DNA from 4 places in the Streptomyces sp. NPDC030165 genome. Region 2 is predicted to be linked to each of the others. Evidence: riboswitches for the same ligand, from Rfam matches in the RefSeq annotation. Region 2 holds a riboswitch; each other region holds the start of a gene.

Region 1 (3,438 bases), on a different contig from region 2:
CCTGAAGACGGGCGCGGCGGCCGGCTCGGCCACCTGAGGGCGGCGGGAGGGCGGGGCCCGCCCTCCCGGCGACGGGTCCGGCGGGCCCCAGCGGTCCGGCGGGCCCCGGCAGATCCGGCGGCCCCGGTGGCTCAGGCCGCCTCCCGGGCCTCCGCCGCCCGCGCCGACCAGCGCTTCTCCACCCCGGCCAGCCGCCAGTACGCCAGGGCCGCCGCCCAGACGACCACGAACAGGCCGACGATGATGAAGCCCACGTTGTCCAGGTCGATCGACGAGATCCAGCCGGTCAGGCCGTCCGTCAGGGCCAGCTTCTCGTGCAGGACGGTGACCAGTTCGATGGTCCCGATGAAGAAGGCGACGGCGATCGACAGGCCGGTGATCGTGAGGTTGTAGTACACCTTGCGCACCGGGTTCGAGAACGCCCACTGGTACGCGAAGTTCATGAACGTACCGTCCAGCGTGTCGAAGAGGCTCATCCCCGCCGCGAACAGCAGCGGCAGGACCAGGATCGCGTACCAGGGCAGCCCGGCCGCCGCGCCGCTGCCCGCCATCACCATCAGCGTCACCTCGGTCGCGGTGTCGAAGCCGAGGCCGAAGAGCAGGCCGAGCGGGTACATCTGGCCGGGCCGGGTGATGGAGCGGGTGAAGCGGCCCAGGACGCGGTTCATGAAGCCGCGGGAGTCGAGGTGCTGCTCCAGCTCCGCCTCGTCGTACCGGCCCTGCCGCATCGCGCGGAACACCCGCCAGATGCCCGCCAGCGCGACGAGATTGAGCGCTGCGATCAGGTAGAGGAAGGTGCCGGAGACCGTGGTGCCCACGGTGCCGAGCACCTGGTGGGCGCTCGATCCGTCGTCGAGCAGGGTGCCGGCCAGCTGCGCGCCGCCGGCGACCAGCGCCGCCATGGCGACGACCACGCTGGAGTGCCCGAGCGCGAACCAGAAGCCCACCGAGACGGGGCGCTTGCCGTCGGCCATCAGTTTGCGGGTGGTGTTGTCGATGGCGGCGATGTGGTCGGCGTCGAAAGCGTGCCGCATGCCGAGGGTGTACGCGGTGACGCCGAGGCCGACCCCGAAGACCTGCGAGCCCACGGTGTAGTGGTTCGGCACGACCAGGAGGAAGAGCACGCCGAAGGCGACGACGTGCAGCGCGGCGATGACCGCCATCAGCCCCGCGGTCCGCACGGTGTCCTGACGCCGCCAGCGGAAACCGGAGGGCGGGGGAGAGGAGGCGGAAGGAACGGACGCGGGTGAAGTGAGGGTAGGGGAAGGGGACGGCGAAGAAGCCGGGGACGGCGAAGGGGAATCGGCGGACAGGGACATCCGGTGGTCACGCTCCAGCACCTCGTGGATCATTTCGTGAGATGCCGTGGCCGGTCTCCTGGCTGACGGGTGTACGCGCCCGCCCCGGCCTTCCCGGCCGCGGGCTGCGGCCAGTGGCTCCGTACGGGCGCGGGGCGCGTACGGAAAGGGGCGGGAACTTCCCGATCACAGTGGCGAGGGCCGCTCCGGTCTGGACCCGAAGGACTTCACCGGTCTTCCCGACACCACGGCCCGGACACTCTAACGTCCGGTGGCGGCATGGTCATCGGATCAATGTGCCGGGAACCCGCAGCGCTCTCCGCTCGACTACCTGGTCCTGGGCCCGCAAGGGCGGGCCGTCGGGCAGTCGAGAGGCAGGGAGAGCGGACGTATGCGTTCTCGTGTGGGTCTGGTGGGGCGAGTGAGCCGAGCGGGGTCGATGTGGCCGGTGGCCGGTGGGCGGTCGATGGCGGCGGTGCTGGCGACGCTGGCAGTGGCCGGGCTGGCCACTGGTTGCGGCAGCGGTGACGGACGTACGGCAGCGGGTGCCGCGGACGGCCGGGGCGGCGGAGCGGGTGGCTTTCCCGTCTCGGTCAGCGATTGCGACGGGCGGCGGACGACATTCTCCGAGGCCCCGCGGAAAATCGTCACGAGCAACGCGGCGAGCCTGGAAATGCTGCTCCGGCTGGGAGTGGGCGACCGGGTCGTCGGTACCGGATTCCCGCCGGGAAAGGGCACGTTGCCACCTGATCTCGATGCCCGGGCGCAGCGCGTCCCGGTACTGGGGAAGACGGTGATTCCGAAGGAGAAGCTGCTCGGTTCCGGCGCCGACGTCTATATCGACACGTTCGCTTCCATGGGCAACATGGGCGGGGCGGCGGCCGGCCCGACCGAGGAGGAATTCAGCGCGGCGGGCATCAGACACGTCTACCTGGCCTCGACGGCGTGTGCGCCGCGCAAGAAGGTGCCGCAGCGGGACCTGTCCGCCGTGGAGGGCGACATCCGGCGGCTCGGACAGATCACGGGCGCCTCGAAGCGCGCGATGCAGCTGGTGGCGGAGATGGAGAAGAAGATCTCCTCGGTACGCGAAGCCATCGCGGACGTCCCCGCGGGCAAGCGGCCGTCGTACTTCTTCTTCGATTTCGACGCGGGAACGAAACAGCCCGTCGCGGTCTGCAACCGGCAGGTGGCCAACGCGGTGATGACCGAAGCCGGGGCACGGAACGTCTTCGCGGACTGTGCGAGCGACTTCAAACCGGTGTCGTGGGAGGACGTGGTCGGAAAGAACCCGGACTGGATTCAGCTCGGCGTACGGAACCGGGGAAGCGCCGCGGCCAATGAGAAGGCATTCGACGAGGCCGAGAAGTTCCTCAAGGAGTTTCCGGCCACGGCGGGGCTGCGCGCGGTGAAGGAAGGAAAATTCCTGCGTATCGGCTCCGAGCAGACGACCATCGCCGGAGTGGGGAACGCGGACACGGTGCGGCGGATCGCTAAGACGCTCTACCCGGACCGGCTGGGCAAGGGCCGTCCGGCCGGGGAGCGTCCGGACGAGGCCGGGGCGGGGCGCTGATGGGGCCGTCGGCCTGTGCCGCGGCTGAGGCTCGCACCGCCGGCGCGGCGCGTACCGCAGGGCTCGCCGTCGGCCTGCTGATCGCGCTGCTCGCCGCGCTGACCGCGGCCGTCGCGCTCGGTGCCACCGACATCGCTCCTGCCGAGGTGTGGTCGGTGGTGTTCCGGCGGCTGGGCGGGGCGCCGCCCCGGCCGGGTACGGACGATCTGATCGTCTGGCAGCTACGGGTTCCGAGGGCGCTGCTCGCCGCGCTGGTCGGCGCGGGTCTCGGGCTCGTCGGTACGGCCACCCAGGCGCTGGTGCGCAACCCCCTGGCGGACCCGTACCTGCTGGGTATCTCCAACGGCGCGTCGCTGGGCGCGGTGGCCGCGATCGTGCTGGGCGCGGGCGCTGTGGCGGGGACGGGCGGGGTGTTCGGCGCGGGGAGCACGTTCGGCCTGGGCGGGGGTGTGGGCCTGTCGTCGGCCGCCTTCGCCGGCGCGCTCGCCTCGTTCGCGCTGGTGTGGACGCTGGCCCGCCGGGGCGGCGGCTTCGCGCCGCTGCGGCTGGTGCTGGCCGGAGTCGGCATCG
Region 2 (3,438 bases):
CCTTGATCACCAGCTTCTTCGCCATACGGCCACTTTAAGGCTCCCGCCAACGCGACCTTCCGGCCCGGCAGTTGGCCAGTCGTCCGACCGGCACACGATCACCTCGGGGGCCGCGTGCGACCGGACCGTCCTGGCCGGCCACCTCGCGCGGCGTCACGCACCCGGCTCGTACGCCGCGCGGGCCGCACCCGCCCGCTGATGATCGCCCTGGGCGCCGCGCTCGGCGTCGTCGGCACCTGGCCGACCACGCCCCGCGCCGCGCCACCTCACCTCCCACGGCTGGACCGTGCCGGACGGCACCCGGGCCCGGGTCCACCCGGCGGGACCGACCTCACAGCGCCGCCACCGGCCGCGCCGACTAGACTCGCTTCCGGTCCGTAACACCTCACTCCGTCCGAGGAGCGCGCTCGTGCTTGAGGCAGTCTTCACCACCCTGCTCGTCCTGGTCGCCGTCGGCGTCGTCGCCTTCGCCGGGCTGACCTGGAAGAAGCTGTACCAGGGCCAGCGCTGACCGAGACCCCAGATCCTTTCCCCGATACAGATCGCCTGAGCTGATGATCGAGATCCCGTCCGACCTGAACCCGGCCCTCGTGCCCCTCGCTTTCCTGCTGGGCAACTGGGAGGGCGCCGGCGTCGCCGACTTCCCCGGTGCCGAGAAGTGCAACTTCGGCCAGGAGGTCACCTTCACGCACGACGGCCGTGACTTCCTCGAATACACCTCGCACAGCTGGGTGCTCGACGGCGAGGGCAAGAAGGTCGCGCCGCTGGAGACCGAGTCCGGCTACTGGCGCATCGACAAGGACCGCAAGGTCGAGATCGTGATGATCCGCGACGGCGGCGTCGCGGAGGTCTGGTACGGCGAGCTGGCCGACCAGAAGCCGCAGATCGACCTGGCCACCGACGCCGTGGCGCGTACCGCCGCCTCCGGCCCGTACACCGGCGGCAAGCGCCTGTACGGTTATGTCAACAGCGACCTGATGTGGGTCGGCGAGAAGGCCACCCCCGAGGTGCCGCTGCGCCCGTACATGTCGGCGCACCTGAAGAAGGTCGTCGACCCGAGCGAGTGGGCCAAGGACATCAAGGACCTGCCGGACGACGGCATCGCCTTCTTCAAGTAGACCGCCTTCGAACAGGCAGCACACAGTCGCAGAGCGCCCCGCGGGGGAAGTCCGGTGAGAGTCCGGCGCTGACCCGCAACGGTGTGCGGAACGTCCGTTCCGCCAGCCCGATCACCCGCGGGAGCGCCCGTTCCTGACAACTCGCCGTGGACTGCGAGGGGACACCGCCGCCGGCCTCGCGCCACGCGCCGTCACCCCTGACCGTACGGACGCGGCCCGAGCCGAAGGCGTACGTCCCTTGGCCGCCCCAGCCCGTACCGCCGGCCCCGCCGCCTCCGAGAGCCATGCCTGCGCCCGGCCCCGTACCGGCTCGCCGGTGCCCACCGTGCCGCTGGCCGCCGGGCTGGCCCTCGTGCTGCTCGCCTCACTGGTGTGCGGCGTAGGCCTCGGCGCCTCCGGCGTCGGCTGGGGCGACGTGCTGCGCTACCTCGGCTCCGGGCTGAGCGGCGGCACGATCGCCTCCGACGAGGTCTCCGCGTACACCATCGTGTGGGAGCTGCGCTTCCCGCGCGCGCTCCTGGCCGCCGTCGTCGGCGCCGGGCTGTCCGCCATCGGTGTGGCCGTCCAGGCACTGGTACGCAACGCCCTCGCCGATCCGTTCGTGCTCGGCATCTCCTCCGGCGCCGCGGTCGGCGCCAACGCCGTCCTGCTCTTCGGGGCGCTGGCCGCGCTGGGCGTCTGGGCGCTGTCCGCCGCGGCGTTCTGCTCGGCGCTGCTGGCCATGGCGCTGGTGTACGCGGCGGCCCGCAGCGCGCACGGCCTGACCCCGCTGCGCCTGGTCCTGACCGGCTCCGCGATGTACTACGGCTTCTCCGCCCTCTCCACCCTGATGGTCTTCGCCGCCGACCGGGGCGAGGCGGCGCGCTCCGCCATGATGTGGCTGCTCGGCAGCCTCAGCGGCGCGGGCTGGGGCTCACTGCCCGTCGCCGCGGCGGCGGTGGCCGGGGCGCTGGTGTACCTGATGCTCTCCGCGGGCCGCCTCAACGCGCTCGCGATGGGGGACGAGTCGGCCGCCGCGCTCGGCGTGGACCCCGGGCGGCTGCGCCGGGAGCTGTTCGCGGTCACGGCGGCCGTCACCGGCGCGGTGGTCGCGGTCAGCGGCGCGATCGGCTTCGTCGGGCTGATGGTGCCGCACGTGACCCGGATGCTGGTGGGTGCCGGGCACCGCCGGGTGCTGGTGGTGGCCCCGCTGCTGGGCGCGGTGCTGATGGTGTGGGTGGACATCCTGTCCCGGGTGCTGCTGGCGCCCGTCGAGCTGCCGGTCGGAGTGATCACCGCGGTGCTCGGCGTGCCGGCCTTCGTCCTGCTGATGCGGCGCCGCGGCTACACGTTCGGAGGCGGGGCCTGATGCGGGGACACGGCGGTAGGTACGTACGCAGGCGGGGCCTGACGCGGAACCACGGCGGCACGTACGGAGGCGGCATCTGATGCGGATCGACATCGACGCGGTGTCCGTGGACGTGGCCGGTGCCCGGCTCGTGCACGACATCACCCTGCACGCGGGCAGCGGCCGGGTCGTCGGGCTGGTCGGGCCCAACGGCAGCGGCAAGTCCACCCTGCTGCGCTGTGCCTACCGCGCGCTGCGCCCGGCCGCCGGGACGGTCCGGCTGGACGGCGCGGACCTGCACGCCATGGGCGTACGCGAAGGGGCCCGCCACCTGGCCGCGCTGCCCCAGGAGTCGGCGACCGAGTTCGGCTTCACGGCCGCGGAGGTCGTCGCGATGGGGCGGCTGCCGCACCAGCGCGGTTCGGGGCGGCCGAGCGCGGCGGACCTGCGGGTGTGCGAGGCGGCGCTGGTACGGACCGGCGCGGACCACCTGGCCGGGCGCGCGTTCCTGAGCCTGTCCGGCGGCGAGAAGCAGCGTGTGCTGATCGCCCGCGCGCTGGCCCAGGAACCGCGGGTGCTGGTGCTGGACGAGCCGACGAACCACCTCGACATCGCGCAGCAGCTGGAACTGCTGGCGCTGGTGCGGGACAGCGGACTGACGGTGCTGACCGCGCTGCACGACCTGAACCTGGCCGCCCTGCACTGTGACGAGCTGTACGTCATCTCCGGAGGGCGCATCGTCGCCTCCGGCGCGCCGCACGACGTGCTGGGCCCGGAGCTGCTGGCCGAGGTGTTCGGGGTGCGCGCGCACCGCGTGGCGCACCCCGAGACCGGTGCCGTACAGCTCCTGTTCGACCGCCTGCCCGGCCGTACCGCCCCCTCGACCACCCCGTAAGGACCCTCCATGCGCACCCGCCACCGCTCCGCCGCCCTGCTCACCGCCCTCACGCTCGCCGCGCTCACCGGCTGCGGTGCGCACGTCGCCGAGGACGG
Region 3 (3,438 bases), on a different contig from region 2:
CCGTGCTTGCCTTATCGCCGCATCGCGTGGTCGGCTAGCGGCAGCATCGCGTGCCGGTGACGGACTGCGTCAGGCATGGAGATGTGGAAGCGAAAGGGCCGCCATCCGTGGCATCCCGTTCTTTCCAGGCTCCCCGCGGCGGCGCTCGTACAGCTGCCCTGAGCCTTCAGCCCTCACAAGCCCATCAAGAACTGCGCCGCCGGATCCATCACGTCAGGACGCATCTCGGGCGCCGCACGGGGAACGATGACGTACCGGTCTGCATTGCCTGGCCTTTTGTGACGCTCTCTCGTCGCATCACAGGGGCGAGGACGGGGGACTGTTCTCCCAGTTGCTGCGCGCACGACCGGATCCCGCCCCGACGGTCGCGAAGCTCGTCGAGGATCACCAAAAGATCGCCTCGATCGTGTCCCGGGTGAGCGAACTCGCCGAAAAGGCCGCCACCTCGTCCGAACCGGCACCGCCCGAACCGGGCTGGACCGAAGCGGATTTCCGGTTCGGTGTCAGCGCGGGCCGCTAGATTGAGCGGATGTTCGAGAAGGTGAGTGCTGAAGAGTCCGTGCGTCAGGAGGCGCTCGCGTCGAAGGTGCGCGACGAGCTGGCCGCCGCCGGCCTCCCGGTGCGCGCGCCCGGCCTGCATCCCGTTCTGGCCGGCGGTGTGGAGGTGGAAGTCGATCACGGCGCCGATGCGGCCGGCGGCGTGTATGTGGACTGGTCGGCCGGTCCGCGCCTGCGGGAGTGCACGACCCGTGCGCTCCGCCTCAAGCTGCTGGACGACCCCGTCCTGCGGCACTGCGGCGAGGTCTCGGCCGCGATGACGCGGGCGATGGCCGCGATCCTGGCGTCCGCCGGGTTCACCGTCGAGGACGCGGACGACGAGTACCGTCCCTACCACTTGCGGGTGGTCGAGGGGCCCGCCCCGGGCGACGGGCCCGTGTGGGCCCTGCGCGACGATGAACTGGCCATGTCCGGCTGGGAGTCAGCCGGCCCGGGTGAGAGTGCGGGCTGACGCCGGACAAGCCGCCGGAAGACGGTCGGCCCGCCCCGCACCCGCCCCGCCCCGCCCTTGGTGTCACATCTCACGTACCGCCATGTGAACAGGGGTGTCCGTACGGTGTGCGCTCGATCTACTGTGTCCGGTGCAGCTGGTTCGCCCTGCCCGCCAGGCAGACGCGTCGTAAGAGGGAACCCGGTGGGAATCCGGGACTGCCCCGCAGCGGTGAGCGGGAACGACCGCCGTCATACGCACTGGATCCGGGCCGCGGATCCGGGAAGCGACGGCCAGTAGGTGTCCGCCGGACGAAGTCCGGCAGGCGTGCCCGCGAGTCCGAAGACCTGCCCGTTGCCCGTGTGCGTCCATACGTGCGCGGACACTCCGGTGACCTTCGAGGGCGGGTCGGCGACCATACCGGGCGAGCATGGGTGCTGTTCGGCGCCGCATGGCTCGGCCGGTGCGTCGTTCCTTCGCGTTCTCGTCCCGTCACCGGGGCTCGGAGAAGATCACGCTCGCGAAGGAGAGTTCCGTGACAGCGAAGCCCGCAGCCGCGGCAGCACGGGCCACCGTGTACGGCTACCCCCGCCAGGGACCGAACCGGGAACTGAAGAAGGCCGTCGAGGGCTACTGGAAGGGCCGCGTGACCGCGGACGCCCTCCAGAAGACCGCCCAGGACCTGCGCCGTTCGAACTGGCAGCAGCTGGCCGAGGCCGGACTCCACGAGGTGCCGACCGGTGACTTCTCGTACTACGACCACGTGCTGGACACCAGCGTCATGGTCGGAGCCGTCCCGGAACGGCACCGCGCCGCCTTCGAGGCCGACGCCCTGGACGGCTACTTCGCGATGGCACGCGGTACGCAGGACGTGGCACCGCTGGAGATGACCAAGTGGTTCGACACGAACTACCATTACCTCGTACCCGAGCTGGGGCCCGACACGGTCTTCACCACCGACTCCGCCAAGCAGACCGGCGAGGTACGGGAGGCGCTCGCGCTCGGCCTCACGCCGCGCCCGGTCCTCGTCGGCCCGGTGACCTACCTCCTGCTGTCCAAGCCCGCCCCCGGTGTCACCGCCGGCTTCGATCCGCTGACCCTGCTCGACCGGCTCCTGCCCGTGTACGCAGATGTCCTGGCCGACCTCCGCGCGGCCGGCGCCGCGTGGGTGCAGCTGGACGAGCCCGCCCTGGTGCAGGACCGCACTCCGGCCGAACTCGGCGCCGCCGAGCGCGCCTACGGCGTCCTCGGCGCCCTCGCCGACCGCCCGAAGCTGCTGGTCGCCTCGTACTTCGACCAGCTCGGCGAGGCCTTGCCGGTGCTCGCCAAGGCCCCCGTCGACGGTCTCGCGCTGGACTTCACCGAGGCCGCCGCGGGCAACCTGGACGCGCTCGCCGCCGCGGGCGGCCTGCCCGGCAAGCGGCTGGTCGCCGGTGTCGTCAACGGCCGCAACATCTGGCTCAACGATCTCGAGAAGTCGCTGGCAACACTCGGTACTCTGCTGGGCCTGGCCGACCGGGTCGACGTGGCCGCCTCCTGCTCCCTGCTGCACGTCCCGCTCGACGCCACCGCCGAGCGGGACATCGACCCGCAGGTGCTGCGCTGGCTCGCGTTCGCCCAGCAGAAGACCACCGAGATCGCCACGCTCGCCCGCGGCCTCGCGCAGGGCACCCACACGATCGCCGCCGAACTGGCCGCCAACCGCGCGGACCTGGCGTCCCGCGCCGGTTCCGCGATCACCCACGACCCCGCCGTACGGGCCCGTACCGCCGCCGTCACCGACGCCGACGGCCGCCGCTCGGCGCCGTACGCGCAACGGACCGTCGTGCAGCGGGCCCACCTGGGCCTGCCCCTGCTGCCGACCACCACCATCGGCTCCTTCCCGCAGACCGCCGAACTGCGCACCGCCCGGGCCGACCTGCGTGCGGGGCGCATCGACACGGCCGGGTACGAGGAGCGCATCAAGAACGAGATCCGCGAGGTGCTCTCCTTCCAGGAGGAGGCGGGCATCGACGTGCTTGTCCACGGCGAGCCCGAACGCAACGACATGGTGCAGTACTTCGCGGAGCAGCTGACGGGTTACCTCGCCACGCAGCACGGCTGGGTCCAGTCGTACGGCACGCGGTACGTGCGTCCGCCGGTCCTCGCCGGTGACATCTCGCGGCCCGAGCCGATGACGGTGCGGTGGACGCGGTACGCGCAGTCGCTCACCGACCGGCCGGTCAAGGGGATGCTGACCGGCCCGGTCACCATGCTCGCCTGGTCCTTCGTCCGTGACGACCAGCCGCTCGGCGACACCGCCCGCCAGGTGGCGCTGGCCCTGCGCGACGAGGTCGGCGACCTGGAGGCGGCCGGCACCCAGGTCATCCAGGTGGACGAACCGGCCCTGCGCGAGACGCTGCCGCTGCGCGCCGCCGGCCGTGCCGCGTATCTCGCCTGGGCCACCGAGG
Region 4 (3,438 bases), on a different contig from region 2:
CCGTGCGGGTGGCCGCAGCGGCGGGCGCAGCCCGACCAGTGGACCGGCAGCCCGGTGCCGCCCTCGCGCAGGGTGGCCACGGCGTCCGCCCGTACGTCGGACAGGGACTTGGCGCAGCCGGGGCGGCCGGTGCAGGCGCCGAGTCCGTACCAGGGGGAGGCGGGGTCGGTGACCAGACCGGCCGTGGCCAGTTCGCGCAGCCGGGCTCCGGCCGTCTCGGGAGACAGGCCGGGGACGACCACGCCGCGCCAGGGTGTCATACGCAGTTCGGCGGAGCCGGTGGGGACACCGGCGGCCAGTTGCCGGAGCTGCGCGGTGGTGAGGCGGCCGAGGGGCGCGAGGAGGGAGAGGGCGCGGGTGCCGTCGGGGGAGGCGGTCACTCCAGGGCGGGGTGGGGCGGGTGCTGTTGCCGAGGGCACCGGGGCCGTCGGGTACGGCTGCGCGTCCGGCTCCTGGAGGCGCGTACGGAGGAGGCCGCGTACGGCCGCGGCGTCGTACCCGGGCGGGAGTTCCCGTACGCGCCAGGAGCCGTTGCCCGCCTCCTGGGCGACGGTGAGGAACGCCTCCGCGGCGGCGAGGGCCGCGCGGGGCGCGTCGGGGCCGGGGAGCCGCAGTGCCTCGGTGTCGTCGCCGACGCGCAGCAGCGCCGTGCCGCCGGCTTCTGCGATCAACGTCACATCGCCGCCGAGCGCGGCCATGTCGCCGCGGCCGTCGTCCAGTGCGAAGAGGAAGCGGCCGGACAGGGCGGGGGCCGTGTCGCTGGCGCACAGGAGAAGGTCCAGTTCACGGGCCCATTCCTGGACGGCGGCGCCGCCGTCCGCGCCCTGTCCGTCGAGTCCGGCGAGCGGGGAGGCGACGATGTTGCGTACGCGTTCGTGGCGGTCGGAGGGGAGCAGGCCGGCGGCGCGCAGCAGGTCGGCGAGGGGGGCGGCGCTGTCTTCGGCGAGGCCGCGCAGCTCCACGTTGCCGCGGGAGGTGAGGGAGAGGTGGCCGTCGCCGAGGCGGTCCGCGGCGTCGGCCAGCATCTCGCACTGAGGGGGCGTCAGCAGACCTGCGGGGAGCCGGAGTCGGGCCAGGGCGCCGTCGACGGCGGAGTGCAGCCGCAGCGCTCCGGGGCAGGCGTCGCCGCGGTCCCGTACGCAGGCGGCACCGCTGTCCCGTACGAGGGATTCGTCCCGGTGCGGGGGTATCGCGGGGGTGGGCGGCATGGCGGCGAGCATACCGACGATGGCTGGACGGTCCGCCGCCCGCCGTTCGGGCGGAGCCCTTACTATGCAGGTCGGTGGGTCAGCTGGCCCATCGGACGCCAGCGACGGCGCCAAGGGAGGAAGCCCGGTGGAAATCCGGCGCGGTCCCGCCACTGTGAGCCCGGCCACCGCCGGGCGAGTCAGGAACTCCCGCCGTCCGTGAACACCGCCCGGGGCGCGGACCCCGAGGAAGGCCAGACGCCGCAATGATCCTGCTGCTGTCGACGTCCGACACCGACCTGCTCAGCGCCCGCGCGGCCGCCGGTCCCGTGCCGTACCGGCTCGCCAACCCCGCCCGGCTCGACCTCGCGGAGCTGCCCGCGCTCCTGGACGGCGCCGACCTGGTCGTCGTCCGGCTCCTCGGCGGTCTGCGCGCCTGGCAGGAGGGCCTGGACCAGCTCCTCGCCGCCGGCCAGCCCCGCCCCGTCGTGGTGCTCACCGGCGAACAGGCGCCGGACGCGCAGCTCATGGAGGCGTCCACCGTCCCCATCGGCATCGCGGCCGAGGCTCACGCCTACCTGGCGCACGGCGGCCCGGCCAACCTGGACCAGCTCGCCCGCTTCCTGTCCGACACCGTGCTGCTGACCGGCCACGGCTTCGAGCCGCCGGCCGCCGCGCCCTCCTGGGGCCACCTGGAGCGCTCGAAGCACCTGGCGGCGGAGGCGCGTACCGGTGCGGAGGTCGTGGCCCGTACGGACGACACGGGCGCCGCGACCGGCCCGCTGGTCGCCGTGCTCTACTACCGCGCCCATCACATGAGCGGCAACACCGGCTTCATCGAGTCGCTGTGCGAGCGGATCGAGGAGGCCGGCGGGCGCCCGATGCCGCTGTTCGTGGCCTCGCTGCGGGCGCCCGAGCCGGAGCTGATCGAAGAGCTGCGGGCCGCCGACGCGATCGTGACGACCGTGCTGGCGGCGGGCGGTACCAAGCCCGCCGAGGCGTCGGCCGGCGGTGACGACGAGTCCTGGGACGCGGGCGCGCTGGCCGCGCTGGACGTGCCGATCCTCCAGGCCCTGTGCCTGACCGGGCCGCGCAGCGCCTGGGAGGAGAACGACGAGGGCCTGTCCCCGCTGGACGCCGCCAGCCAGATCGCGGTGCCGGAGTTCGACGGCCGGCTGATCACCGTCCCGTTCTCCTTCAAGGAGACCGACGAGGACGGCCTGCCGGTGTACGTCGCCGACCCCGAGCGCGCCGCCCGGGTCGCCGGCATCGCCGTACGCCACGCCCGGCTGCGCCACATCGCGCCCGCCGACAAGCGCCTGGCGCTGGTGCTGTCCGCGTACCCGACCAAGCACTCGCGTATCGGCAACGCGGTGGGCCTGGACACCCCGGCGAGTGCGGTGGCGCTGCTGCGCCGTCTCCAGGAGGAGGGGTACGACTTCGGTGACGAGGCCGTACCGGGCCTGGAGTCCGGCGTCGGCGACGAGCTGATCTACGCGCTGATCGAGGCCGGCGGCCACGACCAGGAGTGGCTCACCGAGGAGCAGCTGGCCCGCAACCCCGTCCGCATCCCCGCCGCCGATTACAAGCGCTGGTACGGCACGCTTCCGCAGGAGCTGCGCGAGCAGGTCGAGGAGCACTGGGGACCGCCGCCCGGCGAGATGTTCGTCGACCGGAGCCGGAATCCGGACGGCGACATCGTGCTGGCGGCGCTGCGCCGCGGCAACCTGCTCATCCTCATCCAGCCGCCGCGTGGCTTCGGCGAGAACCCGATCGCGATCTACCACGACCCCGATCTGCCGCCGTCGCACCACTACCTGGCCGCCTACCGCTGGATCGCCGCCTCCCAGGAGGACGGCGGTTTCGGCGCCGACGCCATGGTCCACCTCGGCAAGCACGGCAACCTGGAGTGGCTGCCCGGCAAGAACGCCGGCCTGTCCGCCGCCTGCGGCCCGGACGCGGCCCTCGGCGACCTGCCGCTGATCTACCCCTTCCTGGTCAACGACCCGGGCGAGGGCACCCAGGCCAAGCGCCGGGTGCACGCCACGCTCGTCGACCACCTCGTGCCGCCGATGGCCCGCGCCGAGTCGTACGGCGACATCGCGCGCCTGGAGCAGCTGCTCGACGAGTACGCGGCGATCTCCGCCATGGACCCGGCCAAGCTGCCCGCCATCCGCGCCCAGATCTGGACGCTGATCCAGGCCGCCAAGCTCCACCACGACCTCGGCCTGGAGGAGCGCCCGGACGACGA

What was found. A riboswitch is a leader RNA that binds a small molecule or an ion and turns the genes downstream of it on or off. The one in region 2 is predicted to bind cobalamin.
Region 1: another riboswitch for cobalamin. It lies ahead of nicT (Nickel transporter NicT); the one in region 2 lies ahead of ACZ4Z1_RS26350 (FecCD family ABC transporter permease).
Region 3: another riboswitch for cobalamin. It lies ahead of metE (5-methyltetrahydropteroyltriglutamate--homocysteine S-methyltransferase); the one in region 2 lies ahead of ACZ4Z1_RS26350 (FecCD family ABC transporter permease).
Region 4: another riboswitch for cobalamin. It lies ahead of cobN (cobaltochelatase subunit CobN); the one in region 2 lies ahead of ACZ4Z1_RS26350 (FecCD family ABC transporter permease).

What each region holds. Positions count from the first base shown of each region.
Region 1 is NZ_JBVIBD010000008.1:58,666-62,103, reverse strand. Features, by position in the region: gene ACZ4Z1_RS16975 (VOC family protein) at 1-37, shown strand, start outside; gene nicT (Nickel transporter NicT) at 132-1,352, opposite strand; cobalamin riboswitch at 1,351-1,563, opposite strand; gene ACZ4Z1_RS16965 (ABC transporter substrate-binding protein) at 1,765-2,868, shown strand; gene ACZ4Z1_RS16960 (FecCD family ABC transporter permease) at 2,868-3,438, shown strand, end outside.
Region 2 is NZ_JBVIBD010000015.1:44,049-47,486, reverse strand. Features, by position in the region: gene ACZ4Z1_RS26360 (DsrE family protein) at 1-25, opposite strand, end outside; gene ACZ4Z1_RS26355 (heme-binding beta-barrel domain-containing protein) at 555-1,118, shown strand; cobalamin riboswitch at 1,125-1,254, shown strand; gene ACZ4Z1_RS26350 (FecCD family ABC transporter permease) at 1,435-2,466, shown strand; gene ACZ4Z1_RS26345 (ABC transporter ATP-binding protein) at 2,546-3,340, shown strand; gene ACZ4Z1_RS26340 (ABC transporter substrate-binding protein) at 3,350-3,438, shown strand, end outside.
Region 3 is NZ_JBVIBD010000016.1:159,549-162,986, forward strand. Features, by position in the region: gene ACZ4Z1_RS27945 (hypothetical protein) at 332-520, shown strand; gene ACZ4Z1_RS27950 (hypothetical protein) at 530-1,009, shown strand; cobalamin riboswitch at 1,130-1,357, shown strand; gene metE (5-methyltetrahydropteroyltriglutamate--homocysteine S-methyltransferase) at 1,524-3,438, shown strand, end outside.
Region 4 is NZ_JBVIBD010000007.1:197,057-200,494, reverse strand. Features, by position in the region: gene cobG (precorrin-3B synthase) at 1-1,220, opposite strand, end outside; cobalamin riboswitch at 1,268-1,415, shown strand; gene cobN (cobaltochelatase subunit CobN) at 1,454-3,438, shown strand, end outside.